DNA from 2 places in the Pseudoalteromonas sp. MMG006 genome. Region 2 is predicted to be linked to the other one. Evidence: predicted binding sites of a transcription regulator. Region 2 holds the regulator's gene; the other holds the start of a gene.

Region 1 (15,868 bases), on a different contig from region 2:
TTGCCGCAGGGCTTCATCCTTATTTTTTAGATGAGCATAAAGAACCACACTTAGCGCAGCTGTTTGATTTTGCAAAAGCAAATATTAACCAGCTGGTGGCAATAGGTGAGTGTGGGCTTGATAGAAGTATTGAAGACCTTGAAAAACAAACGCGGTTATTTGAGCAACAAATAACGATTGCCAATGAGTTAAATTTACCGTTAATTGTGCACCACAGACAAAGCCATGATTTAATTGCGCAATCGTTTAAACGCTGTAAGCCAAAATATGGTGGGGTGATACATGCGTTTTCGGGGTCACAGCAGCAAGCACATTATTATATTAAGCAGGGTTTTAAGTTAGGCGTTGGTGGGGTTATTACCTATGAGCGCGCAGCAAAAACCCGTAATGTAATTGCTCAAATAGCGCCACAACATTTAGTACTCGAAACAGACTCGCCCTCAATGCCATTAAGTGGCCACCAAGGCGAGATTAATACACCGCTTCACATTCCAAATGTGTTCAATGTACTATGCAATTTAAAGCATAGCAGCAATAAAGAGGTACTTGCTAAAGCGCTTTATGACTCTTGCTCTGAGGTTTTTTGTATATAGCGGCTAACCTGCCAACGTTTTAAACCTCGACCCAGTTGCCATGTGAAAATACACGCAATTACTAGCATTAATAAAACTTGCCTGCCTAAATCATGAAAATGATTGTGGCTGTCTGATATAGCTGCGCGCGTTAAATATGTAACTGATACAAAGCCAATGGGGCGGTCATCGTTATTTATTACAGGTTCTATAAAAGGTGTTTTAAGCTTACTAATACCAGGGGTAGAGTCGGGCAGTTGCCCAAAAACATGATGTGATTGCCAATTATCGCTACTGGCAATTAAAATACCTTGTTGATCGTAAATGGTGGCCGAAAGCACAAATTTATCTTTACTTATATCATTACAAATTGCATTGAGCTGAGGTTTGTTTTTTTCAATAAGCGGTGTTTTAACGTTTAAAGCCATAAATTTAGCTAAGCTTTGTGCTGTGTTATCGGCGCTGTCATACAATAACTGATGACTTTGAAAACTACTATTAACACCTACCGAGCTTAGTAATACAAAACAGCCAGCCGCGAGTATTAAGCGTACTAAGCGCTTTCTTTGAGATGCGGTAATAGGGTTTTTAATATGGTTATTTTTCATAGTCACCGTATATGCTGCTGACAGCATTTTGATTTGATGTTACAACTACACTAACTATAACCTTAAACCCTACCTGATGGCGAATTTAGCGTAAATATTAGTTAACCTTTGATATGCCAAAATCAGGAAAATAAAAATAAACACGGAGAACCCATGTCGCAAACGAGCATGGCACAGCCAGTTGCTGAGCAATCATTACAACACTTAACTTTAAATAAGTGGTTTACCTACAGTGGTGGCAATTTTATACCGGTTAATGATATTCCAGATAAAAAATTAGGGTTATTTAGCATTGCATTTGCGGGAGATTTTGAGCGAAAGCATGTTATACAGATTATTGAATTTTTGGATAAATATAATCAAACAGTCACAGCTATCTGTCAGTTTCAACCTGATTTAGGTTTAGCGCCTGCATTGTGTTTTTATGCACAAAATGCAGAGCAAGCAATAAACCCGTTAGCGCTGCAAGAATTTTCAAGCTCCCTTGATTGTCAACTAGTGCAAGTAGCCACACCTCCTAACTTGTACGAGCCAGGCTTACTTGTTATGGATATGGACTCAACGGCTATTACTATTGAATGTATTGATGAAATAGCACGTTTAGCCAATGTATACGATGAGGTCGCCTCAGTGACAGCGCTTGCGATGGCTGGCAAACTTGATTTTAGCGAAAGTTTAAATCAGCGTGTAGCTAAGCTCACAGGCATAGAAAAAAGCTTAATAGATGATCTGAAAAGTGTGCTTCCTTTAATGCCAGGTATTAAAGCGTTGTGCCAAATTTTAAAGCAGCACCAGTGGTATTTAGCCATAGCGTCGGGCGGTTTTGTGCCTTTTGCAGAGCGCGTTCAAGAGCTAATTAATTTAGATGAAGTGCATGCTAATGTGCTGGAATTTGAAGACGATAAGTTAACAGGTAAAGTACTTGGAACTATTGTGGATGCGCAGCAAAAAGCAGTGGTACTCGAGTCTCTTCAGCAAAAGCTAGGCCTTAAAAAAGCACAAACGGTAGCAATTGGTGATGGTGCAAACGATTTAGTTATGATGGCTCAAGCTGGGCTTGGTGTTGCCGTACATGGCAAGCCTAAAGTGGTTGAGCAGGCTCAAGCTGCTATATGCCAAGGTTCGTTATTGCAGTTATTGTATATGCTCGCTATTCCGCTAAATGAAAAGCCAAGCGCATAAGTAAAAGGTTAAACCGCTTAGCGTAAGCGGTTTAACCAAATTAATTTACGACGATTCATTTGTTCTACTTGCTCTTTTTTAAGCTCAAGGTGACTTAAAGCTTCTTCGGTTATATCAACCATGTCGCCTACACCCGCAACAGCCCATAAAGCTTCTTCTAAATCTTTTGCTTTGTGCATGGCATATTGGGTTACGTATTTTAGCTCGTTGGATAAGTAGTCGGTATCAGGGCGTCCTGTACGCGAAATATAAAGTCGCATTACAAATATAAGCTCCGACTTAATGCCTTTGCTTATTTGCTTGTTAAAGCTAGTGTAATCTTCACCTAATACACATTGGCTTACAATAGCATCTTCAATAGTGCTTTTACGTGGGTCAAAGTTAATAGCAAGTGTAAAAGCAAGAGGTGGGTCTTGCCGGCTACGATCTTTAATATTGGGGGTAATCACATCAACTATCTGTTCTTGCGTTAAAACACTCGATAAATCGGTTTTATTATTCAATAAACCAAAATTTTGCAAAATCACATGCATTGGACTTGCATATAAGCCAAAGCCAATAGCACCTGTTTTAAAATGTGCAGCCTCTTTGTGTAAGTATAGTGGGAATTGGCATACACTTTTAGTGACCATATTTCTAAGGGCTGTAGAGAGACCTTCTACTTTTGGTGCTTCCTCAGATACTTTTAGTTTATCTTTGTTCCCTTCTATTAACTGAGTAAAAAAAGTAACGCCAGCATGAGGCAAATCAGCTACTCGGTTAGCTTTTAAATTAATAGTGGTTAATGACTTGCTAATTGCCATTACCTCATATTTTAATTCACTGAGTTTATGCTTTTTCGTTATTTTTTGCAGCTCAGGGAAGTCTAAAAGTACAATGTCACCTTTTTTAAATGTAACGGGGTGCTCACACTCAAGCTGTAAGCCCATTATCGAAAAATCCCTTGTATATCCATTATATACAGTTCCATTTACAGTAATGCTGACTGGTGTTTTATATAAGTAGCGTTTATGCGAGCGTAAGTTAACGTACTCAAGTGGCACAATATCTAAATAAGGTGGGGATTCGTGTTTGGCATGGCCAAAGAGCTTAAGCTGATTAACGAGTGTTTTGTCATAAGATAGTTGCTTGTAATCTTCTTGCTCAGCTTTGTTACCTATATTTGTAAGTACAACCACATATTTTACGTCTTTAATAAGCCCTTTTACGCGTGGAGAAGGCGGCTTATTCAGTTTTTCAATATTAGAGCCTACACTATTTGGTAGTGAAAGCGGAATAAAAGAGTCATCAGGGTGACTCGGCATTATTTGTATTTTAAAACTTTGCCAGCTCTCTTTTTGACTACCAAAGCCTAAAAATAAATCTTTTAATTTAGGGTTATTATTTAACTCAGTTCTTGTTGCTGAGTAATAGTAAATCTTACCCGATGATACATGTGTAAACGTGTACAGGTAATCTTCTTTAACCGCCGTTATTTGTGCTAAAAGCTGCGTAACTCGTTGATGGTTAAGTACGTTGTACAAACATGGCACTTTTCTTTCGTCGGTGAAGTAACGCTGAATAAAAATATTGTTTTCTGTGGTTAAGCTTAAACTCGGATAAAGTGCCTCGTCTTTTTTGCTCAAGAACACGTATAAAGACGTAACACGAGGAATATAATATTGCTCGTAGCCTTTGGAAACAACGGCATCAAGGGTGTTATCTAAATTTACTTTGTAGCGACGTTTATTGCCGTTTATAAAGCTGTTTAAAAAATTATCAAAGGCTTCGTTTTTTTCTATGTAGGTACGTTTTAAACGGATATGATTATATTCACGAGAGATGTTTTCAATGGCAACAACTTCATATTGAATTCCGTTTTTTAAGCCTAGCTCAAAATCTTGCTCAAGCCCGACTAAGCGCATGGCTATTAGCTCGCCTTTTTTTATTGAGTAACGAGTGGCTAACTTTATTTTACAGCCACTTAAAGATATATCGGAGGTGGTAGCTGCAATATTTTTATTATCTTTATACTCAATAGTTACCTTGATTGAGTAGTTCATTCGCTCTTCGCGACGGCTTTCGTAAGAAGCAAACTTAATTACCTCCGTACTTAATTTATTTTCAAACTCTTGAAGTTCTGATTGCTCAGCGGCTTGCTTTTGTAATACGCGGTGGTTATTTTCGGTATTCATAACCGCTTCGTAAACAGCTAATGTGTACCCGCCATGTTGTTCTAGCGCTTTTTCAAAGACCTCAACGGCAGTGGTATCCATAAAGTGCTGCTTGCCATTGTGCTCATAAGGTTTTACTTGTCCGGTCACTAAACCGCGTAGATCAATAAAGCGAGCCACAGGCTGAGATAAGCGCGACATTTCCATTTTCATCAAAAACTGCTCTGGTTTAGTTAAGCTTGCCGTTTTTGATTTGAAAATTAGGTCGAATTTTGCATTACCTAAATATGTTTTTAGCTCGTTTACGAGGTCTTCGTACTTGAGCAGTATGTCTTCAGCCATTTATAAATCATCACCGTCTAATTGAAAAGTAGATATACTGTAAAGTCCATTTATTTGCTAATTCAATAAACGCAACATCGCTCAGTGCTATTAATATAGGAACGGCTATTCGTATAAGTACAGTCTAACTCTTGTTATTATGTGTTAAATGCCAATTTGTTGGCAAGTTACTTTAAGTTATCAAAAGCAAAAAGTATGCCCTAATCTAAAGTAAGTATAAAAACAACGCAAGCTTGTAACCACTGTAGGGTCAAGCTATTGTATTTTGGCTTTTTTATATTTGTAAATGCACTAAAATAGTAAAATGCTATAGCGAATAGCAAATATTTTAAAATTAAAAATAGTAGGTAAGGTTATAAATGGCTAAAGCGGCAAAAGTAGAATTTGTTTGTACCGAATGTGGCATGAACTATCAACGTTGGCAAGGGCAGTGTCGCTGCGGCGCATGGAACACATTAGCTGAGTTTAAACCCTCAGCAGGGCAAAGCAAAAAGGCTGCTGCACGAGCAACAGTAGGAGGTTATGCAGGTGGTATTGGCGGCGGATCTAAAAAAATTGATGATGTTGCCACCACTGAGGCCGAAAAACAGCTTACAGAAATTGGCGAGCTGGACCGTGTATTAAGCGGCGGTGTAACCACAGGCTCGGTAAATATTATTTCCGGCGATCCGGGGGCGGGTAAAACAACGCTTTTATCTGACTTAGTTGCCAGAATGTCACAGCGTATGCCGTCACTTTATTGTACGGCTGAGGAGTCACTGTCGCAGTTTAAAAACCGTGTAAACAGACTAAAGCTTAATTACAACCCGGATGAACTTTACTTACTCTCCGAAACCAGCGTAGAAACCATTATTGAAGAACTTGATAAAAATAAAATTAAGTTTGCAGTAATCGACTCTATACAAGCCGTAGTTACCGACACTGCCAATGGCAGCCCAGGTTCGCCTTCTCAAGTAAAAAGTGCTGCGCAAGCGCTTACTCAGTACTGTAAGCAAAATGATGTAACCATGTTTATTATTGCCCATGTAAACAAAAACAACGAAATAGCAGGGCCGCAAACATTAGTACACATAGTGGATGCCTTGCTGCATATTGATACTAATGATGGACAGGTACGTACTCTTAGAGCTAACAAAAACCGTTTTGGTGACATTGATACTGTAGGTATTTTTAAAATGTGCGAACGCGGAATGTTAAGCGTAGATAACCCAAGCGAAATTTTCTTATCCGGTTCAAGCACAGAATCACCAGGCTCTACGATTACCTGTATTCGTAAAGGTAATCGTAATCTATTGCTCGAAATACAATGTTTAACCACCGAAACCGAAGCAGAGTTTCCGCAGCGTGTGTGCGTGGGTTTGAACATGAACCGAATAAAAATGCTCACTGGTATTTTACGTAAGCATACTAAAACTAAAATATTCCACGATACGTTTTTTAATATTGTGGGCGGTTTACGAATCGATGAAACCGAAACCTGTATTGATTTAGCGTTAGTTACTGCGCTTTTAAGCAGCTTAAACGAGTTTGTAGTACCGCGTACAACCTGCATTATGGGCGAGCTCAGCCTAAACGGAGACGTACGGCCAATCGACAGCGGCGTGCCTCGCGTTAAAGAAGCGGCGCAGCATGGTTTTACAGAAATATTTATTCCGTTTCGTAATTACCATAAGTCTATGGAAGGACTAGGCGCCAAAATTACACCAGTAAAAACAGTACATGAGTTACTTAGTTTGATTAATTAACAGTTACAGGTACTGCATTGCAATGTTACTCTTGGGCTAAGACAGTCTATATAAAGAATTAAATAAGGAAATAACATGAAAAAACTAGTTATAGCTATAGCCATTGTTGCAGCCGGCGTAGGCGGTGTTAGCTACGCAAATTATGTAGCAACTCAAGAAGTACGCACTGAAGTAGATAAGCAACTTGCGCTAGTGAGCGAGCAAACCGGCGCAACATTTAAATATGCGGGTTTATCAGCAAGTGTTATTTCTAAAAGTGTTGAAATTACTAACATGGAAGTAATGAGTCCTGAAGGTGATAAAGTCGCCAATATTCAGAGTATTGAAGTAAGTGGCTACGAAACCGATAAAATATCGCCGCATACATCGTTTGAAGTTAAAAGCTTTCAGTTTGATAAAGATTTTGTAGCGATGCTACCGGCTAATACAAATGAGATGCTCGCCTCTGCAAGTTACGACTTAAGCTCATCGCTTGATTACGATGAGCAGTCTGGCGACAGTGATGTAGCCTTAAAGCTTAATGCGAAAGATATTGCTAGTTTCAACATGGATGTAGGCCTTGCCAACTCTAAAGCGCTAATGGATGCGTCTCTTGCTATAAGCAAAGCGCAACAAGAAGCTGGCAATACGCCGCTTACGTACGAGCAAGAGTTACAACAGCAAACCTTAATTATGCAAGCCATGAGTAAGCTTGAGCCGCGTAATATTAACTTAGTACTTAATAATCAAGGTCAATTAAAAGAGCTGTTTGCCAGTGAGCTTGAAAAACAAGGTATGACACTTGAGCAAATGCAAATGATGCTACAGCAGCAGTTAGAGCAAGCTCCCGTGACTGAAGAAATAGCACAATCACTAACTGATTTTGCTAAAGGTTTAAACTCATTGAGTGTATCGGCAAAATTGCCTGAAGGTAAAACCATGATGGAAATTAACCAACAAATAATGATGTTAGCTGGTCAACCTGAAGAATTAGTCAAGCTTGTTAATTTAGAAGTTAAAGGCGAATAATTGCAATAATCTATATATCATCAGCTGAATGTAAAAAGCCGTATTTGATTAATCAAATACGGCTTTTATTATTTTGACTAATAGCTATTTTAGTGAAGAATACGCGCTCTAATTGTACCTTCTACTGCGCTTAGCTCTTTAAGTGCAACTTCTGACTGATCGGTATCTACGTCAATAACTACATAACCAATTGATTCATCAGTTTGTAAGTACTGAGCAGCAATGTTAATACCGTGCTGGGCAAACGCTTGGTTAATTTGCGTTAACACACCTGGGCGGTTGTGGTGCACGTGTAATAAACGGCTACGATTAGCAAGCTCTGGCAGCGAAACCTCAGGGAAGTTAACAGCCGTAATAGTTGAGCCATTATCTGAGTATTTAGCTAATTTACCGGCTACCTCAATACCAATGTTTTCTTGCGCTTCTTGGGTTGAACCACCAATGTGCGGCGTTAAAATAACGTTGTCGAATTCACGCAGTGGCGATACAAATTCTTCTTCGTTAGATTTTGGCTCAACCGGGAATACATCAATAGCTGCGCCGCTGAGTTTTTTCTCGCTAAGTGCTTCTGCTAGTGCATCAATATCTACCACAGTACCGCGTGAAGCATTGATCAAAATAGAGCCTTGCTTCATTACAGCCAGTTCTGCTGTGCCAATTAGGTTTTTAGTTTGCGGTGTTTCTGGAACGTGTAAGCTAATAATATCAGCACGTTGTAAAAGCTGCGTTAGGTTATGTACTTGCGTAGCGTTACCTAAAGACAGTTTGTCTTCGATATCGTAATACTCGACGTTCATACCTATGTTTTCAGCCATAATACCTAGTTGCGTACCAATATGGCCGTAACCGATAATACCTAAAGTTTTACCACGGGCTTCAAATGAGCCTGTTGCTGTTTTTAACCAGCCGCCACGGTGCGCTGCTGCATTACGCTGTGGAATACCGCGTAATAATAATAGTATTTCGCCAAGTACAAGCTCTGCTACAGAGCGAGTGTTTGAAAACGGTGCATTAAATACCGCAATACCACGTTCACGTGCTGCGCTTAAATCTACTTGGTTTGTACCAATACAAAAACACCCAATGGCTACTAGCTTTTCAGCTGAGTCTAAAACAGCTTGGTTAATATGAGTACGAGAACGAAGTCCTACAAAGTGCACATCTTTAATACGCTCTTTAAGCTCGTCCTCAGGTAAGGATGTTTTTACGTAGTCGATGTTACTGTAACCATTACGTTTAAGCGTTTCTACTGCGCTTTGGTGAACACCTTCAAGCAAGAGAATTTTAATTTTGTCTTTTGCTAACGATACCTTACTCATAACCTCATCCTATTTAATTTGTGGCCCATTTTTAGTGCCGATAATTACTTTATCAGCACCGCGCATTGCAAAAAGGCCGTTGGTAACTACGCCAACAATTGAATTAATTTGTGTTTCAAGTTGTCTGGCATTACTAATACTTAAATTGTGTACATCTAAAATAACGTTACCGTTATCTGTTACTACGCCTTGGCGGTAAACAGGGTCACCACCAAGCTTTAATAATTCACGTGCAACGTAGCTGCGTGCCATTGGGATAACCTCTACCGGAAGCGGGAAGTCGCCCAATGTATCTACCAGTTTTGTGTCATCAACAATACACACAAACTGTTTTGCTACCGCTGCTACTATTTTTTCGCGGGTAAGTGCTGCGCCTCCGCCCTTGATCATTTCATTTTGGGCGTTGATTTCATCTGCGCCATCTACGTATACATCAAGTACATCAATGTTGTTTAGCTCAAACACTTCAATACCTAGCGCTTGTAGGCGCGCTGTTGAAGCTTCAGAGCTTGATACCGCACCTGTTATGGTGTCTTTTACTGTGCCAAGGGCATCAATAAAATGATTTACGGTAGAGCCTGTACCAACACCAACAATAGTGTTTTCTTTAACAAACTCGAGTGCAGCCCATGCTGCTGCTTTTTTTAATTCGTCTTGCGTCATTGTCATGCTCATATATCAAATGTGTAGTGAGTGCTTATTACCATTGATAAATTTTATCAGGAGTAATAATAGTTTTAAGTGGAACATCCCACGATTCAATAGGCAGTGCATCTACTTTTTGACAGCTATGCGCTAAGCCAATAAGTTGCGGTTTTTGCCAATTGCCTTGGTGAAGTTGTGCCAGTGTTTTATCGTAAAACCCACCTCCCATTCCTAATCGGTTACCTTGGTTATCAAATGCAACTAATGGCATAAGTAAGTAATCTAGATCAGTTAATGGGCATATTTGAGAGCAGTTCAGCTTAGGCTCCAAGATACCATAGCGATTTGCTTTCATGGGTGAGTTTTTTTCATAGCGTTGAAATAGTAATGTAGTGCCATTAAATGGGTGGATTATAGGGAGGTAAAGCGTGTGGTTTTGTTTCCATAATTCATTTATTAACAATGAGGTATCTAATTCTCCGTCATTGCTAAAGTAAATGGCAATATGCTTGTTTTTAGGTGTTTTTTTGCTTTTTAGGTGTTGAGTAAAATTCACTTTTAGTGATTGAGCGGCTATTAATTGTTTGTTTTTTGACAAGTTATTACGTATTTTACGTATTTTAGTTCTTATTTGTGCTCGTTTACTGCTCATTTAATTATTTAACCGCACCTAAAAAGAGAATAAATTTGGAAAACCTAAATAAACAGCAAGCACAACGAGCAAAACAACGACGGTCGCTATTAATACATATAAAAGCCAATTACTACGCTTCGCAGGTGTTGTTATAAGCTCTTCATCAAGCACTAGGTCGTCATCTTGCCATTCATCTGTAATTTCATCAGGTGCTTTTAATTGGGCTTCAGGAAGACGTTGCTCTAGCTCTTCAAGTTTTTCTTCTAAGCGGATTAAACTGCTCGTAATATAATCTAGTGCATCAAAAATTCTTTCATCGCGCTGACTGCTTGGCATTTGTTGAGAGGACGTTGGTGATGTACTTGCTTGTAATTTACTTTTAATACCGAGGCTTGCTAAAAGCTTGGCTTGTTTTAGCGCTTTGTCTTTATTACTTGGCGCAAACAATGGCTTACCCTTTAAAAAAAGAGTCACCTTTTCTTCTGACGTTTTTAATTTAGTTGCTAAATTTACGCACACTGTTTTGCTATCAACACCTTGTGCAAGTTCTACAAATATAACGCGAAAGTTTTCGGCCATTAAACTATCCCTAAAGCTTTTATAATAAGGTGAGTATATACCTAAAGTGCAAAAGAGTTCGAGATTGATTTTATTGTTAATTAATAAACTTTCATAAGTTCATTAATTATTAAACGTTAGATATAAAAACGGCCCTAAAAAGGGCCGTTTATATTTATGTTCTATTTTGGCTTAAAGGCCAGCAGCTGCGCGAAGTGCGTCTGCTTTATCTGTACGTTCCCAAGGGAATTCGTCACGACCAAAGTGGCCGTAAGCCGCTGTAGGAAGGTAGATAGGGCGCTCTAAATCAAGCATTTGAATTAAGCCGTAAGGGCGTAGGTCAAAGTGTTCACGAATAAGCTCGATTAAACGGCTTTCTTCTAACTTACTTGTACCAAACGTTTCAACGCTGATAGAGGTAGGCTCTGCAACACCGATTGCGTAAGATACTTGTAATTCACACTTATCAGCAAGGCCAGCAGCCACTACGTTTTTAGCCACGTAACGTGCAGCGTATGCAGCTGAACGGTCAACTTTAGATGGATCTTTACCAGAGAAAGCACCACCACCATGACGCGCCATACCACCGTATGTATCAACAATGATTTTACGACCTGTTAAACCACAATCACCCATAGGTCCGCCAATTACAAAACGACCCGTTGGGTTAATGAAAAATTTAGTCGCGCTTGTAACAAGCTCTGCAGGAAGCACTGGCTTGATGATAGTTTCCATCACGGCTTCTACTAAATCTTTTTGTGAAATGTCTTCGCTGTGCTGAGTAGAAAGTACTACAGCATCAATACCTACTGGCTTGCCGTTTTCGTATGCAAAAGTAACTTGAGATTTTGCATCTGGACGTAACCAGTTAAGCTCGCCACTTTTACGAACCTCAGCTTGGCGCTGTACTAAACGGTGTGAGTAAGTAATTGGAGCTGGCATAAGTACTTCTGTTTCGTTACATGCGTAACCAAACATTAAGCCTTGATCGCCTGCGCCTTGTTCTTCTGGGCTAGTACGGTCAACACCTTGGTTAATGTCAGGAGACTGTTTACCAATAGTGTTTAAAATAGCACATGAGTCTGCATCGAAACCCATGTCTGAATGTGTGTAGCCAATTTCACGTACTGTTTTACGTGTAATTTCTTCAATATCAACCCATGCGCTAGTCGTGATTTCACCACCAACCATAACCATACCGGTTTTTACGTAAGTTTCGCACGCAACACGGGCATGAGAGTCTTGCTCTAGGATAGCATCAAGTACCGCATCAGAGATTTGATCGGCGATTTTATCCGGATGACCTTCAGAAACAGATTCAGAAGTAAATAAATGTTTTGCCATTGTATTTCTGCTCACAAATATTGCGCTTCACAAACGTCGGTATTAGCGCTAAAAAATTAAGGGGCGTATTTTATCTAAAACGAAACTGCTTGCATAGTGTTTTTACGCCTAGACGTCTAAATAAAATGAGTAATAACTTTTCGGTCTTAAAAAATATTCATAATGCCCCATATTTATGGGGTTTTTAATTGCACAGTGCACCCACAATAAGTAAGAATGGATGCCATAAAAGCTCTTTAGTAATATAAGAGCATTAACGAACACATAAATACCCGCGCAAATACACATATAAGGTAGGAGAATTCATGCCATCTCGCAAAGAACTTGCAAATGCTATTCGCGTCTTGTCAATGGACGCAGTACAAAAGGCCAAATCTGGTCACCCTGGAGCCCCTATGGGCATGGCCGATATCGCTGAAGTATTATGGCGCGATTATCTAAAGCATAATCCAACTAATCCAGAGTGGGCTGACCGTGACAGATTTATTCTTTCAAACGGCCACGGTTCAATGCTTATCTATTCTCTATTGCACCTAACTGGTTACGATTTACCATTGGACGAAATTAAAAACTTCCGTCAAATGCATTCTAAAACGCCAGGTCACCCTGAATACGGTTATGCACCAGGAATCGAAACTACTACGGGTCCACTAGGTCAAGGGATCACAAATGCCGTAGGTATGGCGATTGCTGAAAAAGCACTTGCTGCACAGTTTAACCGCGAAGGTCACGACATTGTAGATCACAACACCTATGCCTTTTTAGGCGATGGTTGTTTGATGGAAGGTATTTCTCATGAAGCATGTTCACTTGCTGGTACATTAGGCTTAGGCAAGCTTGTTGCATTTTGGGATGACAACGGCATTTCAATCGATGGTGAAGTTGAAGGTTGGTTTAGCGACGATACCCCAGCGCGTTTTAAAGCGTATGGTTGGCATGTGATCAGCGACGTTGATGGCCACAATAGCGATGCTGTTAGTGCTGCAATAGCAGAGGCTAAAAGCGTTACCGACAAACCATCACTAATTTGTTGTAAAACAGTAATTGGTTACGGCTCGCCTAATAAATCAGGTAGCCACGACTGTCACGGTGCGCCACTAGGTGATGACGAAATTAAAGCGTCTCGCGAATTTTTAGGTTGGACTGGCGAAGCATTCGAAATTCCTGCTGATATTTACGCACAGTGGGATAGCAAAGAAAAAGGCCAACAGCAAGAATCTAGCTGGGATGAAAAATTTGCAGCTTACGCAAACGCATACCCAGAGCTTGCAGCTGAATACAAGCGTCGTATTAACAACGAGCTACCAGATGATTGGGCTGCAAAATCTCAAGAATACATTGAACAACTACAAGCAAACCCTGCAAACCCTGCGTCTCGTAAAGCTTCACAAAATGCATTAAACGCATTTGGACCTATTTTACCAGAGTTCATGGGTGGCTCAGCCGATTTAGCTGGCTCAAACCTAACAATTTGGGATGGTTCTAAAGGGTTAACTGCAGACGATGCAAGCGGTAACTACATTTATTACGGTGTACGTGAATTTGGTATGTCGGCTATTATGAATGGTATTGCGCTTCATAAAGGTTTTATTCCTTACGGTGCAACGTTCTTAATGTTTGTTGAATATGCAAAAAATGCGGTACGTATGGCTGCACTAATGAAGCAACCAAGCATTTTTGTATACACACACGATTCAATCGGCCTAGGTGAAGATGGTCCAACTCACCAACCGGTAGAGCAAATTGCAAGCATGCGTTTAACGCCTAACTTATACAACTGGCGCCCATGTGACCAAGTTGAGTCGGCAATTGCATGGCAACAAGCTATTGAGCGTAAAGACGGTCCTACATCGTTAATCTTTACTCGCCAAGGTCTTGAGCAACAAGCGCGTGACGCTCAGCAATTAGCAGATGTTAAAAAAGGTGGTTACATCCTTAGCTGTGACGGCGAGCCAGAGCTAATTATTATTGCAACAGGTTCTGAGGTGCAACTAGCACAAGACTCAGCAGCAGAGCTACGCAGCCAAGGTAAAAAGGTACGTGTTGTATCTATGCCATGTACTGATGTATTTGAAGAGCAAAGCGCACAGTACAAAGAAAGCGTATTACCGGCCGCTGTTACACGCCGCGTAGCAGTAGAAGCGGGTATTGCTGATTATTGGTACAAGTACGTAGGCCTAAACGGTGCAGTAGTGGGTATGACGACCTTTGGTGAGTCTGCGCCTGCTGGCGAACTGTTTGAGTTCTTTGGCTTTACAGTAGAAAACATTGTAAATAAAGCAAACGCCTTGTTTTAAGCGTTAGCTTTAATATTTAAAAGCCCGCCTTGTTTTAAACAGGGCGGGCTTTTTTGTTGGAGCAAATATAAAAGCGTTACTTTTAATACAGTAAGCTTAATGCTTACTCAGGAAGCTCACATTCAAACTTTTGCTAAATAAAAAGCCTGCCACGTAAATAGCGCAGCAATTAATATCTAAAAACACCGCTTTAAAACCGTAAGTGAGTAACTTTCAATGCACTTTCCTTGCAAGGCATTTTTCTATCAGGCAAGGTGGTGGCTGATTTTTAAAAATAATATAAACAGGAGTGAGGATGTCTCAGTTTGAAAATGTAAGTGTAATTAAAAAAGCTAACGTATATTTCGATGGAAAAGTATCGAGCCGTACGGTTGTGTTTAGCGATGGCACTACAAAAACATTAGGCTTTATGCAGCCAGGTGAGTTTGTATTCGATACAAGCAAAAAGGAGCTCATGGAGCTTTTAGGTGGCCAGTGGGATATTTTATTGCCAGGTGAGAGTGAATGGAAAACGTTTAACGCGGGTGAATCGTTTAACGTAGATGCTAACGTAAGCTTTAAAGTAAAAGTTGTTGATTTTGCCGACTACTGTTGTTCGTACACAGATTAACCAATATAGCTAGACGTCTGAAAGCCCATGCTTAATGGGCTTTGCATAAACTTTGCACAACCCATGATTTAAATCAGCAAAACGAGTAAATAAACCTCAAATATCTTACCTTTTTCCTTGTGTTAATCTAAATAGCCCCCAATACTATTTATGAGGTAACAAATAAAAGGATACCCTATGAAAATTAATCTTTCTGGTCACCATGTCGACGTTACTGACTCTATTAGAGAGCACATAAACGAAAAGTTTTCAAAAATCGAGAGCCACTTTCCATCACTTATCGCACTCGATATTATTTTGTCTAAAGAACATCATAAAATCCAAGCAGAAATTAGCACTAATTACGAAGGTGCGCGAATATCAGTAAAAGGGGAAAACGAAGTTATGTACCCAGCTATTGCAAGCGCAGCTAAAAAACTCGATGCGGCACTAAAACATCGAAAAGGGCAAATAAAAGCAAACCTACATGAAAAGCCTGTAAGTACAACACCTGAAATTGCACACGAGATCATTCAAGAGATGGAACTAAAATAAGCATTAGTCCCAAAGTACTATAAAAAAGAGCCTTACGGCTCTTTTTTATTGCCTGTAATTTAGGTAAGTTATGCGTTCTTGCAGTTTATTAATTGTAAAAGTTAATAAAAAGAACACACAACACACATATTTTGAGAAATTAATGCACACAACAAAAGCAGTTTGGAAGTCTCGTTTAGGTGCCCTAGGCCCTGGCATTTTAATGGCTACAGCCGCCATTGGCGGATCTCACTTAGTCGCGTCAACTCAAGCTGGCGCATTATTTGGTTGGCAACTGTTTTGGCTAATACTGGTTGTTAATGTATTAAAGTATCCGT
Region 2 (15,868 bases):
AGTAAAGTACCACTGCATCAACATCTTACTTTCTTTAAGTGTTAATGCTTCTAAGTAAATCTCAACGGCATTACTGATAGGTAGTTTAGATTGCGAAGCAATCATAATATACAGAGTATTAGGACTGTTTTTTGAAAGTAACTCCAGCTCAACTAACATTTCATCAGACAACTGTTTGCCACCATCAAGTACCCACAAGCAAGGCCCACACGGTTGTTGTTGCAGTAGCTGATAATAATTTTCAGACAGACTCAAGGTATGATCGATTAGCGGAGAATTAAAACTTTGCTCTAATAAGTCACTCATCAGCTGAGCGTCAGTTGTTTGGGCACTTATATGCACAAATGCTTTATTAAAGTCGTTATACTTATCGGTAATGAAGGTTTCGAGCATATAGCTTTTACCAAGCCCAGAAGTGCCTAGTAATACAATTAAGTTTTGCCCGTATTCAAATTGCAGAGCAATTCTATCCACCAACGCCGCACGGCTTGGTAAAATTTGCGCCTGCATTATTGCTCGATTAACGCTCTAACTTGGTCGTCGGATACGTCATCTACCAATGCGCATTGACCAAATTGAGTAGGTAAAATAAAGCGTATAGTGCCTTTTTTATTCTTTTTGTCTTTACGCATGTGCGTTAAAAACTGCTCACTAGTCATTTCGCTTGGAATTTCGGTAGGTAAGTCGTAAAGCTTAAGTAACGCTATTATCCTACTTACTTCACTTTTCGATAAGTCACCACGAGTATGTGCAAGTTTTGCAGCTAATACCATTCCCGTTGCTACAGCTTCTCCATGCAGCCATGCTCCATAACCCATTTGAGCCTCTATTGCATGAGCAAATGTGTGGCCTAAATTAAGTAATGCACGAAGGCCATTTTCTTTTTCATCTTGTGCAACGATAAGCGCTTTAATTTCACAACATCTATAAATGATGTGCTGCAAACTTGCTTCATCTAGCTGCTGTAGATTTTCTACATTTTGCTCAATAAAAGAAAATAGCTCGGTATCGTAAATCAGGCCATACTTAATAACTTCGGCCATACCTGCTGCAAATTCCCGCGCTGGTAATGTATGAAGAGACTTAGTATCAATAAAAACAGCTTGCGGCTGATAAAACGCCCCAATCATGTTTTTACCCAGCGGATGATTTACAGCTGTTTTTCCCCCTACTGATGAATCGACTTGCGATAAAACAGTAGTTGGAATTTGTATAAATGGCACACCGCGCTGGTAACACGCAGCGACAAAACCAGTTAGATCGCCAATAACACCACCGCCTAATGCAATTAAGCAGGTGTCTCGACCGCAGTTGTTTTGCAGTAAAAAAGCAGATATTTTTTCAAACCATTCTAACGACTTATATTGTTCACCGTCAGGAATGATAAAAGAAAGAGGATTCAGTTCAGCTAACGAATCAAGCAAACCTTTTAGATATAAAGGCGCTACGGTGTCGTTAGTAATGATGATAGGCCGACAATCACCAATATGGTGAACAAGGCGGCCATTATCTTGAAGTGCAGATTGACCAATAAAAATAGGATAACTTCGCTCGTCCAAATTAACAGTTAATTCAAGCATGCTTTGTTATTTCCTTTATTATTGGTTTTTAAAAATCTAATTTCTCGATGATTTGGTTAGCAACAACTTTAGCGCTTTGCTCATCAGTGCGTACAACAAAATCGGCAACTTCTTTGTATAGTGGCTCGCGTTCTTCTGCTAAGCGCTCTAGTACATTACGAGGTGCTTCTTCAGTTTGCAGTAATGGGCGACGCTTGTCGCGTTGCGTGCGTGCAACTTGTTTTTCTATAGGTGTCTCTAGGTATACAACGATACCACGAGCCGAAAGCTTGTTTCGAACTTCTTTGCTCATTACTGAACCACCACCGGTAGCAAGTACAATACCTTGCATTTCGGTTAAATCGCCAATAACAGACTCTTCTCGAAGTCTAAAGCCTTCTTCACCCTCAAGATCGAACACCCATGCAATATCTGCACCTGTGCGGCGTTCGATTTCTTGATCAGAATCAACAAATTCAAGGTGTAATTGGTCAGCGATGTGACGACCAATCGTGCTTTTGCCAGCCCCCATGGGGCCAACTAGAAATATATTACGTTTCTCAGCCATATCTTTTAGTACAAACGAACTCTAAAATTTGAAATAAAACCCCGCCTAACGACCTGGCCCCAAAATTAAGGAGGGGATTATCTCAGTAATTGCCGGGGTATTTCAAGTCAATTAGAATAAAAAGCCATATAACGAGCAATTAATCTAAATAATTGCCTGTTGATTAACAAAATAGCACTAAATTTTAGTCTATTTGTATTTTTGGCGTCACGAAAATGAGTAGTTCACGTTTTTCATTGAACTCACTCGTACTTTTAAACAACCTTCCTAAGTAAGGAATATCACCTAAAACTGGTACTTTATTTGTAGTATTTATTATTTGCTGTTGAAATATTCCACCCAGCACTACAGTTTGGCCATTTTCAACAAGCACTTGTGTTTGGATTTCTTGAGTATCAATAGATACCGCTTCACCTGTACCCGTTTGTACTGTGTCACCCCGAGTATCTTGCGTTATTACTAGATCCAAAATAACTTTATTATCAGGCGTTATGTGAGGCGTAACCTCTAAACTCAATACAGCCTTTTTAAAGCTTACCGTCGTTGCACCACTTGAGGCAGACTCTGTATAGGGAATTTCAGTCCCTTGCTCAATTCGTGCTTTTTGTTGGTTTGCTGCAATAATGCGTGGGCTTGCAATAATCTCGCCTTTATTTTCCTCTTCGAGTGCGCTTAACTCTAAGTCTATTAAAGTACCATTCGCCAACTTAGCAATATGTAAACCAATACTCGCCGCAGGATTAGTAATCGGTAAGTTTACGTTTAGCCTATCAGTTAAATCTGGAATGGTACCGTTAGATATAGTTTCTGCCCCCTCAAGTGAACCAGAAATGCCATCGCTATCTTGCTGATCGCTAAAACCCCAGCGCACGCCTAAATCCTCAGTGACATTGTCGCGTACAGTGACCATACGAGACTCAATAACAACTTGCTGGACCGGAATATCAAGAGTTTCAATCATACGTCGAATATTCTCAATACTCTTAACAGTATCTTTTATTAATAAAGTATTAGTACGTAGATCTACCGATACACTACCGCGAGCAGTGATGATACTGTTTGTATCTGTTTTTAATAGATCAGCAAAATCTTCTGCTTTAGCATAATTTAATCGAATATATTCACTATAAAGCGGCTCTAAGTCTTCAACTTGTTGCTTAGCTTTTAGATCTTTAGCTTCACGTGCTGCAAGCTCCTCTGCAGGCGCCACCATTAGAATAGACCCATCCATGCGCTTATCTAAGCCTTTAATGCGTAGTACTACGTCAAGCGCTTGATCCCATGGCACACCATCTAAACGAAGTGTGATATTACCGGTTACTGAGTCACTTGTTACAAGGTTAAAGTCGTTATAGCCTGCAATAATTTGTAATGCTGCACGAACAGAAATATCTTGAAAGTTTAAGGTCATAGGACGACCTTGATACTCAATCCCACCATCTAAATACGCGTTTTGTGTGCCATCTTTTTCTACAGAGAGTGTTAAAATATTATCTATTTGCTGATAGGTAAATGTAAATTGAGCATTGGGTTCAATAACAACTCGACTTAAACCTTCTTCTTTAAACGTTTCGATATTGCTTACAACAGTACCGAAGTCTAAAACATCTAGTTCATAAAGTAAGTCATCTAAAATATCTGTATGGTGAAAATCAGCATAAATTTTGCCGCCGCTCTCATGCACTTCAATTGCGGCTTGAGTGTCCTGTAAAAATACGAGTACCTTTGCTTCGCCTTTCTCACCTCGTCTAAAGTCAATTGATTGAATTCGATTTATGTAATTTCCACTTACATTATTTGCATCCACAGCAACATCTTCACTATCAGACTCTGTTAGTGGATTTTCTGACACACGTATTGACACTAGATTATTATGAACCTCAGTTTCATAAATTTTTAACCTATCAAGATTTACGCTTACTTTAAGGCCCTCGTCAGTCAAAATATTGGTCACGCTGCTGATGCCCGCTTGGTTGACAGCAACATCATTTAAACCCACTTCAAGCTCAGCGGTATCAAAAAACATCTCAATGCGGGCTGGACTATTAAAAACCTGCACTTTTGGTTCAAGCGTTAATTCTTCATCAAAAACAAGCTGTAATTCAGTCTCACCTTTGAGGAGCGGATTATAACGAACATCATAAAGTAGTGGCCCTGCAATGGCTGCATTTGCGGTTATTAAAGCGATTGCCGCCAATAATGACCGTGAAATGCTTTTAAGCCAAAGTACATCCTTATGCATGTTATTTTTACCTTTTTTATTATTAATCTGCGCCATCTATTGCCGCCTCTAACATTTCTAATTTAGTCAGGCGCTCTTTCCAACAACCAGACCCATCAGGAATTAATTCCACCAATTCTATATAATCATTATTTACTACTTGCACTTTCCCATCGTAACTACCAAGGTAATTTCCAACAGTTACGCGGTGTAATGTGTCGTCTGCCGCAGTTATTAATGCCCAAACTTGGCCGCTAGAGCCAATAGTGCCTTTCATAGCTAAGTTGTCTAGTGGGTATTTTTCTAAGGGCTCACGGCGGCGCTCTGGATCAGGGTGCAAACAGTTCTTTATTTGTGTTAGTTTATTTTGAATTATTTCTGGCTGCGGCGCTACAAAGGGACTACGTAGTCGCTCAGCACTATATTCAAAAATTTCGAATTTAGTCAGCTCCGGAATTGATTCTACTTTTGCCGTAGTACTTGCTTTTACTTGGTCTATAAACTCTCTTTGTTCTGAGGTGTCATCATTACAACCACTCAGAACTAAAACAATGACTACTGATATAAGACGAAGGAGATTCATTTTTTTCTCCCTTCTTCATAACGGTATGTTTTGGCCACAACACTAAATGTTAGTTGTTTATCGCCTGATGATAAAATAGAGAAGTCATGCAAGCTCACAATACGCGGTAACTGAGCGACCTTCCCTACAAACTCACCAAATTCATGATATGTACCTATTACTTCTATTTTTATAGGTAGCTCTGTATAAAACTCTTTTTCTACTTCAGGAAGCCAACCAATTTTTAAAAACGTCAGCCCACTGGTTGTACCTACATAAGATAAATCATCTAATAAACCCGGTGTTTCGTTTGAGGTGGGTAAGCGCTTCAATAATTGAGAAAATTTCTCTTCCATATCAATCATTTGCTGGCGGTAAATGTCAAGTTTGCTTGCTACTGCGTATTTAGTCCTGTAAGTAGTACGTAGCTCAATTTCTTTAGCCACTGCACTGTGGTAACTATCAATTTCATCAGAGACTAATAAGCTATAGCTAAAAAATAAAACAAGCAAAGTCACAAATGCGCAACAAATTGCTTTAACTGCAACCGGCCAATCGCCAATATTATCGAGCTCAATCTCATTCCAATCTATTTCGCTTAGCGCTTTAAAATCAAGGCTCATCGCTAACCTCACCAATTTGGTCAAAAGGTTTTACATAAAACTCCATATTAAAATCACTGAGTAAACGCGAAGATTGATCACCGGCCACAATGCCCTGCATTGATGGACGCTCTAATAAATATGAACTTTGAACTTGGCGAAGCATTGTTGATAAACGGTTATTAGACTCACTACGCCCTTTAACGTGAATTTGACTTCCTTTACGTTCAAGTTTTGTTAAATAAACACCTGCAGGCACTATTTTAGCTACTTCATCCATTATCTGAGTACCCAAATTTCGGCTACCCTGTAATTCTTCAATAAGCCTCATTCGCTGCTGTAAGTTTTCTTTCTTTTTATCCAACCCTCTAATTTCACTTATTTTTTTATCTAGCGTGCTAATTTCTGAACTTAAATAATTATTTTTTAAATTTTGTCCATCTTTTAAGGCGCTGTAATAAGAGCTGAGTAAGTACATACATGCGAAACAAATCATAACAACACCAATTAGCATGATTACAAACTTTCTTTTAGATTCTTCACGCTGTAGCTCACGCCAAGGGAGTAGATTTATATGTGGCATGATGAAAAACTCCTTAATGCCAGGCCCGTTGCTATCGCAAACTGCGTCCTATGACGCTGCATTACATTACGATCTACTTTTGGTGAGATTTCCATATTAGTAAAGGGCTCTGCAACTACGGTATGGATACCTAGTTCTTCGATAAGTAATCGATCAATACCTTTAATCATCGATGTACCACCAGTAAGTACAATATAATCAATTTGCTCTTTTCCACTGGTCGTTAAAAACATTTGTACTGCACGACGAACTTGCTGCAGCAATGATGTCTGAAAAGGCGCTAATACTTCAAATGTATAATTAGGCGGCAAATCCCCTGACGTTTTACCGATTTCTGCCTCATCAAAGCCTTTATTGTAATAGCTAACAATGCTGCTGGTGTATTGATCCCCCCCAAATACTTGATCTCGGGTATAAATGGTTTCACCAGCTTGAACAACACTAACAAGCATGAGTACTGCGCCAATATCAATCACTGCTACACACTGATTAAATGCGTCACTCGGTAACTGTTGATAGTAAACATCCATAGCTCTACTTAATGCGTAGCTTTCAACATCAACTATTTTAGCTTCTAAGTTAGCTGTTTCAAGCGCACCAACACGAGCCTCTACACTTTCCGTTCGAGCGGCTGAGAGCAATACATTCATTTTGCTCGGATCGGCCTCATTGGTAGAGAGCTTTTCAAAATCTAAACTCACTTCATCAAGAGGGTATGGAATTAAACTATCGGCTTCAATTTCAATTTGCGATTCAAGTTCAGCATCAGTTAACGATACATCCATGAAAATTACTTTGGTGATAACCGTTTGGCCCGAGACAGCCACAGCAGCAGATTTTAGCGACTTAGGTAACTTTCTTTTTAATTTTAAAATTACGTTTCCTATCGCTTCAATATCTTGAATAGAGCGCTCATTTATAGCGCCTTTTGGCATAGGTTCAATTGCAAGTGCTTCTAGTCGAAATCCCGTTTCAACCTCACGTAAAAGCACAGCCTTAATTGAGTGCGATCCAATATCAATCCCTACCATCATCGGTGACGGCTTTTGAAATAGTTGACTTAGCATGTTTGCAACTTGGCCTTTGTTTTAATAATAAACAAGTTATAATTTTTATCTGAAAAAATATTATTCATTTTTTAATCAATATATACTAGCAGTCAAAACTCGCAATTGGGAGTCCATTTAGGGAAATATAAGTGATTTTATTAAAACGAACTTTACAATTTTTTATCATTTGTACGTTAATTAGTCTGATTACATTAATCAGCCTTTATTACTACGTTAAACCTGATATCCCCAGTGTGCAAGTTTTAAAAGACGTGCAATTACAAACTCCTATGCAAGTATTCACTAAAGATGGCCTTTTGATCAATCAATTTGGTGAAAAACGTCGTATTCCTGTCACTATTGATGAAATACCACAGCCCCTGATTAATGCATTTTTAGCAACTGAAGATAACCGTTTTTACGACCATGTCGGCATAGATCCCATCGGTATCGTGCGCTCTGCTATTGTGCTTATTTCTACCGGTGAGAAAAAGCAAGGTGCAAGTACTATAACGATGCAGCTTGCGCGAAACTTCTTTTTAACGCGCGAAAAAGCGTATATCCGTAAAGTTAAAGAAATATTTATAGCCCTACACATAGAAAATATATTAACTAAAGACGAAATTTTAGAGCTCTACCTTAATAAAATAGAGCTAGGTAACCGTGCATTTGGTATTGGTGCTGCAGCACAAGTTTATTATGGCAAAGAGTTAAAAGATTTAACACTTGCACAAATGGCGATGATTGCAGGCTTACCCAAAGCCCCTTCTGCGTTAAATCCTATCCGCAACCCTACTCGAGCAAAAGCTCGCCGAAATGTCGTTTTAGGACGTTTATTAACTGAAAACTACATCACCCAAGAACAATATAATGAAGCAACCAACCAGCCTATTACCGCTTATTTTCATGGCGCAGAGATAGATTTATACGCACCTTATATCTCAGAAATGGTTCGAGCTGAAATGGTATCTCGTTACGGAGTTGATAAAGCCTATAACTCGGGCTTTAAAATTTTTACATCCGTTGAATCTCGCGTGCAAAAAGCAGCGCAAACAGCGTTAGTTAATAATTTGCATAATTACGATATGCGCCATGGCTTTAGAGGGCCTGTTGATGTTTTATGGGATCCTGAAACACAACCAGCTTTAACACAGCAGCAAATTATCGATAAATTGAAACCAGTAAAAGAACTTGGCGATTTAAACGCTGCGGTTGTATTAAGAGTAAGCGAAAAGAGTGCTGATGTTATTTTAAAAAATGGCCAAAAGACTACTCTTGATTGGGATAATTTAAAGTGGGCGCGTAAATACATTACTCGTTACCGCCAAAGCTTTGCACCCAAAGCAGCCACCGATATTTTGAGCCCGGGTATGCAGATATGGCTACGTAAAAATCAAGACGACTCTTACATACTTAGCCAAATACCAGAAGCTGCCAGCGCTATTGTGTCGCTTGATCCACAAGATGGCAGAATTAAAGCAATTGTAGGCGGTTACAGTTTTGAGCAAAGCCAATACAATCGCGCAGTTCAGGCTAAGCGCCAAGTCGGTTCAAATATTAAGCCTTTTATTTACTCTGCAGCGCTAGAGAAAGGCTATACGCTGGCATCAATACTAAACGATGCCCCCATTAACCAGTGGGATAAAAGCCAAGGTGTTGCATGGCGACCTAAAAACAGCCCTGCAGTTTATAATGGTCCAATACGTATTCGCCGTGCTTTAGCGCAATCTAAAAACGTAATTTCAGTACGTTTACTACGTGGCGTTGGCCTGCAACGCACAGCTGATCACTTATTAAAGTTTGGCTTTAAAAACTCAGATATTAACCGTAGTGAGTCACTTGCTCTTGGTAGCGCCTCTATAACACCTCTAGAACTAGCTCGTGGTATGAGCAGCTTTGCTAATGGTGGCCATTTAATAGAACCTTACTTTATCTCAGAAATTCAAGATGCTTATGGCAATGTATTATTTAAAGCTAACCCAGCGATGGCTTGTGACGAAAGTGCGACTCCTGTAAGCAATGAACTTATGCTAAACAACAGCACTGATGAAATAGAACAACCTCGTCGATGTGCTCCTCGCGTTATATCTAAACAAAATGCGTTTTTAATAGCTGATGCGTTGCACAGCGGTATTTGGGGCGGGGGTAGTTGGGCACATAAAACTGGCTGGAGTGGTACAGGTTGGCGCGCTCAAGCATTAGAACGTCGTGATCTTTCTGGTAAAACGGGTACCACCAACGATTCTGTTGATACCTGGTTTAGTGGTTTTAATAGTAAAGTGATGACCTCTGTATGGGTAGGGTTTGATAACCCAGGAAATCCGCTAGGTCGTTCAACTTATAATAACAACCTAGATAGTAATCAAATATCCGGTGCAGAGTCAGGTGCAAAAACAGCGCAGCCAGCATGGGTTGAGTTTATGAGAGCTGCACTTGAGGGCACTCCTGAAGCACCCATTGAGCCACCCGAAGGGCTTGTCTCTATTCGTATTGATTTAGCGACTGGTTTACTTAGTCATAAAAATGATTATACAAGTCGCTTTGAGTATTTTGAAAAAGGCACAGCACCGACTAAATACGTGCTATCACAGCCTAACGATATATTTGAAGAAGATACAAAAACAGAAGAAGAGCTATTTTAAAGCATCTATATAAAAACGGCGGCTTAACTTAAGCCGCCGTTTTTATACCTACATACATAACTTATTTTAAGTTTTGCACAAGCCAATATAAATCAGAATGAATACCTGCCGCAGTTACTTCGCTACCCGCCCCAGGGCCTTGAATAACTAATGCATTGCCGCTGTACCATTTACTGTTGATCACAAAAATATTATCGCCTGGCGTTAAGTTTGCTAACGCATCACCGTTTGGCACGTAGGTAATACCTACTTTTGCAACGACGTTATCGTGCGTAATCTCTAATACCCCTGTGTATCTAAGCACAGCATTTTGAGCTTTGGCTGCTGCAGCGTGTTCTTCAATAAAGCCATCAAGCTGCATTTTTTTATCTATAAAATCGTCCCAGCTACCTTGAGCAAGTTCAACTGGCATGAGCGCCGAGAGGCTTATATCGTCCAGCTCAAGCTCTACACCTAGCTCTCTGGCTAAAATAAGTAACTTGCGCTGCATGTCACGCCCAGATAAGTCTTCACGCGGATCTGGCTCTGTAAAACCCATTTTTTGCGCTTCAAGCACTAACTCTGAAAACGCGATACTGCCATCATACTTACTGCATAACCACGATAGTGTGCCAGAAAACACACCTTCTATTCGCGTAATTTTATCGCCACTATTTTGTAAATCAGCTAAAGCGAAGTTTATAGGTAAGCCTGCCCCTACACTTGTGTTATAACGCCAGTGTAGGTTGCGCTCTGCTAAGTTATTTATAAGGGTTTGATACCAACGTGTAGGTGCTGTGCCCGCATATTTATTTGCACTAATTAAATGGCAATCGTTTTGCACAAAGCTAGTATAAAGCTCGCTAAATTGCTCGCTAGCAGTAATATCAATTACAACTTTATGCTCGTAATCAAGCTCGCTAATTGCATTTAATAAATCACTAGTTTGGTATTTTTGTGCCTCAAGCTGCCATTGTTCTTTCCATGTTTGAGGATTAACTCCACTTGGATTAAACAACATCTTTTGAGAGCGCACCAAAGCAACTAATTTGATACTAAAATCACTACCTAAACGCTCTAGTTGCTTGGTCAATTGGTGTATAAATACTTCACCTACATTGCCTAGACCTGCAACTATAATCGCGATTTCTTGGCCTTTATTAACTAGCTTATCGTGCAATGTGCTTAGCACATCGCTATCAATAAATTGATCAGTTAGTAATAAAACGTAACCATTATCTTGATGCACAAAACGCGGTTTTATAGTTTGCTCAGCTAATACTTCTAAAGCTTGTAGGTTAAGTGTGCTGACATCTTGCTCTGGTGCAACAACAGCACAGCCGTTCAAATTCGACTCACTAATATTAGCTCTACCAGCAAAGTAATTAATAACTTGATATGTTTGTGCAGCCGGTACGACTAAATACACTTCTCCATTATGGTTAAAGTGATGAAGGCTATGCTGAATAAGCTGGCTTACACTTGCAACCTCACCTTCACTCAAGCCTTCTACTGTTAATAAGTCAACATTTTGTAGCGTCGTTATAAAGCGCTTTTTCTTAGCTAAGCCTTCTTTAACAATACGAGTTGGACTTGCTTGAACATCAAAACTACTACGTACGGCTAGTTTTATATCGGTATTCTTTAAAGGCGATAACGTTTTGGCATGTAAAACAGGGTTACCCAAGCGTGCCAGTAAATTGGCCTGAGTGCGGCACACTTTAGCGTACTTAATTGCTTTTTTTACCTTACGCGGATCGGTACTAAATACACCTTGCGTGTCAGTCCAAATGCATACCTGTTTGGCATCACAATAACTGGCAAGTAATGTAGCACTGTAATCACTACCATTACGACCAAGCGTTACGGTATCGCCAAGTGTATTTGCAGCTATAAACCCAGTTATTACATTCACTTTATTGGCATCTATGACACTGTTACATTGCAGCTTATTTTGAGCATGGCACAATTCACCATCATTTAAAGTAAAAAGCAGGCGAGCATCGTGTGAGCGAGCATGTATATTTAACTGTTGTAGATACGCAGCCAATAATCGTGCAGACCATAACTCACCATGGGCAAGTAATTGCGCTTCTTTAAGCTGCTCAGTTTGCGCTAAGCTTGCAATTACATTTAGCTCTTCGAGTAATGTTTTAAGTGCATCACGCTTTAAATCAGCTTGTAACAATTGATCAATTAAATCACTTTGATGGTTGTTTAACTGCAATAAAATATCAGCGACAGCTTGTGTGTCTTGCTGCTGATAACTTTGCCACAACGACACAAGTGTATCTGTAGTTTTGCCTGCCGCAGATACCACAACACAGTCGCCAGGTTGAGTATGCTCAATAATTATTTTAGCTACGCTTTGATAACGCTCACTTGAGCTTAAGCTTGACCCACCAAATTTATGTACACAATTGACCATATTTTTACCAATTCGCTTAATTAAATTGTTTATTTTGAGGTAAGAAAACCGTGTCGATAACAAGGCAAAAATTTCGTTGTTTAGTTGTTCTATATGAGAAATTTTTAACAAAGTTAGCCTGCGGTTTCCCCCCTCAAACCGACTAGGTGTTATTGCGCTTTGGGACTACTACCAAAGCGCTGGATGAGCTGCATTTAATTCTACATTCCCATCAGGCGTACCAGCCCCTTAACCTATGCGGTTAACGTTTTTGTTTTGTCCTGGTTTTACAAGGTTAAAAACGCGCTCGAAGTCGGCAACTAAATCGTTTATATCTTCAATACCTACAGAAATACGAATGAGCGTATCACCCACCCCTGCTTCTAAACGGGCTTTAGGTTCCATTCCTGCATGCGTCATCGTTGCAGGGTGACAAATTAAGCTCTCTACGCCACCTAGCGATTCTGCTAAGCTAAATGCTTCAAGGCTTGTTAAAAATGCCGCAGCGTCGTTAACATCGCCTTTAATATCAAAGCTCACCATACCACCAAAGCCAAGTTGTTGAGCCTTTGCTAATGTATGTTGAGGGTGTGACTCAAGGCCTGGGTAGTAAACCTGGCTTACAAATTCAGAGCTCTCAAGGTACTTTGCAATTGCAAGCGCATTTTCTTGATGCTGCCTTAAACGTACGTTTAAAGTACGTAAACCACGAAGCGTTAAATAACTATCAAACGGTGCACCTGTAATACCAATGTTATTTGCCCACCAAGCAAGCTCATCACCAAGTTCTTGTGTTGCAGCAATTACGGCGCCGCCTACAACATCCGAGTGGCCATTAATATATTTAGTCGTCGAGTGAACAACAATATCTACACCAAATTTGATTGGGTTTTGCAGCGCAGGTGATAAAAACGTGTTATCGGCAGCAACAAGCGCCCCACACTGCTTAGCTATATCGGTGACAGCTTTAATATCGGTTAGACGCAGTACTGGGTTACTTGGTGTTTCAATCCATATTAATTTAGGTTTTATGGCTAAAATTTTATTTAAGCTTTCTTGTTTAGTTAAATCTAAAACTTCGAGTTTTAGTAATCCGCGTTTTTGCAAAGACGTAAATAAACGGTAGCTTCCACCATAACAATCATGTGGAATTACTAAGGTATCGTCATTATTTAGTAACTGAGTCGCTAAATGCACCGCAGCCATACCTGTGGCAGTGATAATGCCACGCGCACCACCTTCAAGTTCAGCCAGCGTTTCGGCTAATATATCGCGATTAGGATTACCGCTTCGTCCATAATCGTACTGGCGCTTTGTATCAAAGTCGGCAAACGAATACGTAGTCGACAAATAAATTGGCGGAACTACAGCGCCGTGGTGTTTATCTGCATCTACGCCGTTGCGAACTGCAATAGTCGCTTTGTTTTTTTCGCTCATATTCGTCACCTGATTAATTTGGATGTTTAGACGTCCAAAAGAGTAAGTTATCTGTTTTAATAAGTCAAAGATTTTAAAGCTCTAGATGGCTAAAAATAACAGACCGATAAAACTTGAATGGGGCTATATTTACTATTACAGCCAGCTTATTAAGATAGATTGGTATCTATTATTTGACTATCTTTTTTAAATCGATAGAATTTCACGCATATTTACACGCTTTTTACGCCGTGTTAGAAATTAATAATCTGAGGCAACGATACATCTTATGGCTAAATGGAATGGTGAGTATATTCACCCATACGCAGAACACGGGAAAAAATCAGAGCAAGTTAAAAAGATCACCGTTTCGATCCCGCTAAATGTATTAAAAGTTTTAACGGATGAGCGTACGCGCCGTCAAATAAATAATCTTCGCCATGCAACAAACAGTGAGTTGTTATGCGAAGCATTTTTGCATGCATTTACGGGCCAGCCATTACCAAATGACGATGACCTACGTAAAGACAACGCAGAAAAAGTACCGGAAGAAGTTAAGAAGATAATGCAAGAAATGGGCTTAGAAGTGCCTATTTTAAACGAAGAATAAATCGTTACCTTTTTAAACAAAAACCTCAGCATTACTGAGGTTTTTTTGTTTAAGCGCTATACACTACGCCATATAATTTTCAGGTAAGTCGATTTGCGCAACACCTGATTCTACCGCAGCCTCAGCAACGGCTTTAGCTATGCGAGGCAATAAACGTGGATCCATTGGCTTAGGAATAATGTAGTCTGCGCCAAACTCAAGCTTATCAACACCTGCAGCTTTTAACACTTCTGCTGGTACTGGTTCTTTAGCTATGCTTCGGATAGCCTCTACGGCGGCAATTTTCATTTCATCGTTAATAGCACTCGCACGTACATCTAGTGCGCCACGAAAAATAAACGGAAAACATAAAACATTATTTACTTGGTTAGGGTAATCAGATCGTCCCGTTGCCATAATTAAGTCGTTACGTGCGCCATGCGCAAGTGCAGGATCTATCTCAGGATCTGGGTTTGAACATGCAAACACCACAGGTTTTTCTGCCATTAGCTTTAAATCTTCGGCAGCTAATAAGTTAGGACCCGAAACCCCCACAAATACGTCAGCATCTGCAATTACATCTTGCAATGTGCGTTTGTCGGTATTATTAGCAAAAAGTTTTTTGTATTCGTTTAAGTCATCGCGACGAGTATGAATAACGCCTTTGCGGTCAAGCATATAAATATGTTCGCGCAATGCACCACATTTAATTAAAAGCTCCATACAGGCCACTGCAGCAGCACCTGCACCTAAACAAACTATTATCGCATCCTCGATTGACTTACCTTGTACTTCCAGCGCATTTAGCATACCAGCTGCCGTTACAATGGCGGTACCGTGTTGGTCATCGTGAAAAACGGGAATACTACAACGCTCAATTAATGCTTTTTCAATTTCAAAACACTCTGGTGCTTTAATATCTTCAAGGTTAATCCCACCAAAAGTATCCGCAATATTTGCCACGGTATTAATAAAATCTTCAGTGGTGCGATGCTTAACTTCAATATCGATAGAGTCGAGCCCAGCAAAACGTTTAAATAAGAGCGCCTTGCCTTCCATAACGGGTTTAGAAGCTAAAGGCCCTAAATTACCCAGTCCTAAAATTGCAGTACCATTAGTAATTACCGCAACAGTATTGCCTTTACCTGTATATTTATAAGCATTAGCAGGATCTGCTGCTATTTCACGAACGGGTTCGGCAACACCTGGGCTGTATGCGAGCGCGAGATCTTGTACCGTCTCAGCGGGCTTGGTTAGTTCAATACTAATTTTACCTGGTACTGGGTGCGAGTGATAATGTAGTGCTTGTTCACGAAAGTCTGACATAACGCGATGGTATCCTGCAATTTAAGTTAAAGTGAGAGGTGGTGTCTTTTGGTAAGATACCCTTATTATTTTTAAATTCCAAGCAATATCAGGTCTATCCTGTTATATGCTATATCCTTTAATTTTAATAGGTTTTTCAGTAACTTTGCTGAATTATACCGACATTAAATAAATAAATATTCAATTGAAATGCACATATTGAGGTGCTTTTATGTGCCAAATAAATCTCATAAAATGTACGTTTAAAGTATCAATATAAACTTAAAATATTAGCCTATTACATCACTTTAAAAACATATAACTCCATGTTAGCTACTTTTATCAACCTAGTTATAAAATGTACTAATTAAAATATAGAGAATATA

The links. Region 2 encodes MetJ, which represses methionine synthesis genes. Its sites were predicted from a motif close to TAGACGTCTAGACGTCTA; they were not measured.
Region 1: metK (methionine adenosyltransferase) is a predicted target of MetJ. The motif match lies at 12,212-12,229, and genes of this name have one in related genera.

What each region holds. Positions count from the first base shown of each region.
Region 1 is NZ_JAGJEJ010000001.1:245,862-261,729, forward strand. Features, by position in the region: gene J8L73_RS01075 (TatD family hydrolase) at 1-593, shown strand, start outside; gene J8L73_RS01080 (AhpA/YtjB family protein) at 560-1,180, opposite strand; gene serB (phosphoserine phosphatase SerB) at 1,334-2,362, shown strand; gene J8L73_RS01090 (PilZ domain-containing protein) at 2,380-4,857, opposite strand; gene radA (DNA repair protein RadA) at 5,217-6,602, shown strand; gene J8L73_RS01100 (hypothetical protein) at 6,678-7,610, shown strand; gene serA (phosphoglycerate dehydrogenase) at 7,700-8,929, opposite strand; gene rpiA (ribose-5-phosphate isomerase RpiA) at 8,939-9,592, opposite strand; gene J8L73_RS01115 (5-formyltetrahydrofolate cyclo-ligase) at 9,630-10,226, opposite strand; gene J8L73_RS01120 (hypothetical protein) at 10,245-10,787, opposite strand; gene metK (methionine adenosyltransferase) at 10,959-12,110, opposite strand; gene tkt (transketolase) at 12,416-14,407, shown strand; gene J8L73_RS01135 (pyrimidine/purine nucleoside phosphorylase) at 14,703-15,017, shown strand; gene raiA (ribosome-associated translation inhibitor RaiA) at 15,195-15,551, shown strand; gene J8L73_RS01145 (divalent metal cation transporter) at 15,754-15,868, shown strand, end outside.
Region 2 is NZ_JAGJEJ010000008.1:60,363-76,230, reverse strand. Features, by position in the region: gene J8L73_RS09955 (AAA family ATPase) at 1-510, opposite strand, end outside; gene aroB (3-dehydroquinate synthase) at 510-1,580, opposite strand; gene aroK (shikimate kinase AroK) at 1,609-2,127, opposite strand; gene J8L73_RS09940 (type IV pilus secretin PilQ family protein) at 2,312-4,405, opposite strand; gene J8L73_RS09935 (pilus assembly protein PilP) at 4,392-4,931, opposite strand; gene J8L73_RS09930 (type 4a pilus biogenesis protein PilO) at 4,928-5,533, opposite strand; gene J8L73_RS09925 (PilN domain-containing protein) at 5,523-6,095, opposite strand; gene J8L73_RS09920 (pilus assembly protein PilM) at 6,083-7,162, opposite strand; gene J8L73_RS09915 (PBP1A family penicillin-binding protein) at 7,294-9,786, shown strand; gene metL (bifunctional aspartate kinase/homoserine dehydrogenase II) at 9,848-12,193, opposite strand; gene metB (cystathionine gamma-synthase) at 12,422-13,609, opposite strand; gene metJ (met regulon transcriptional regulator MetJ) at 13,878-14,198, shown strand; gene J8L73_RS09895 (malic enzyme-like NAD(P)-binding protein) at 14,262-15,503, opposite strand.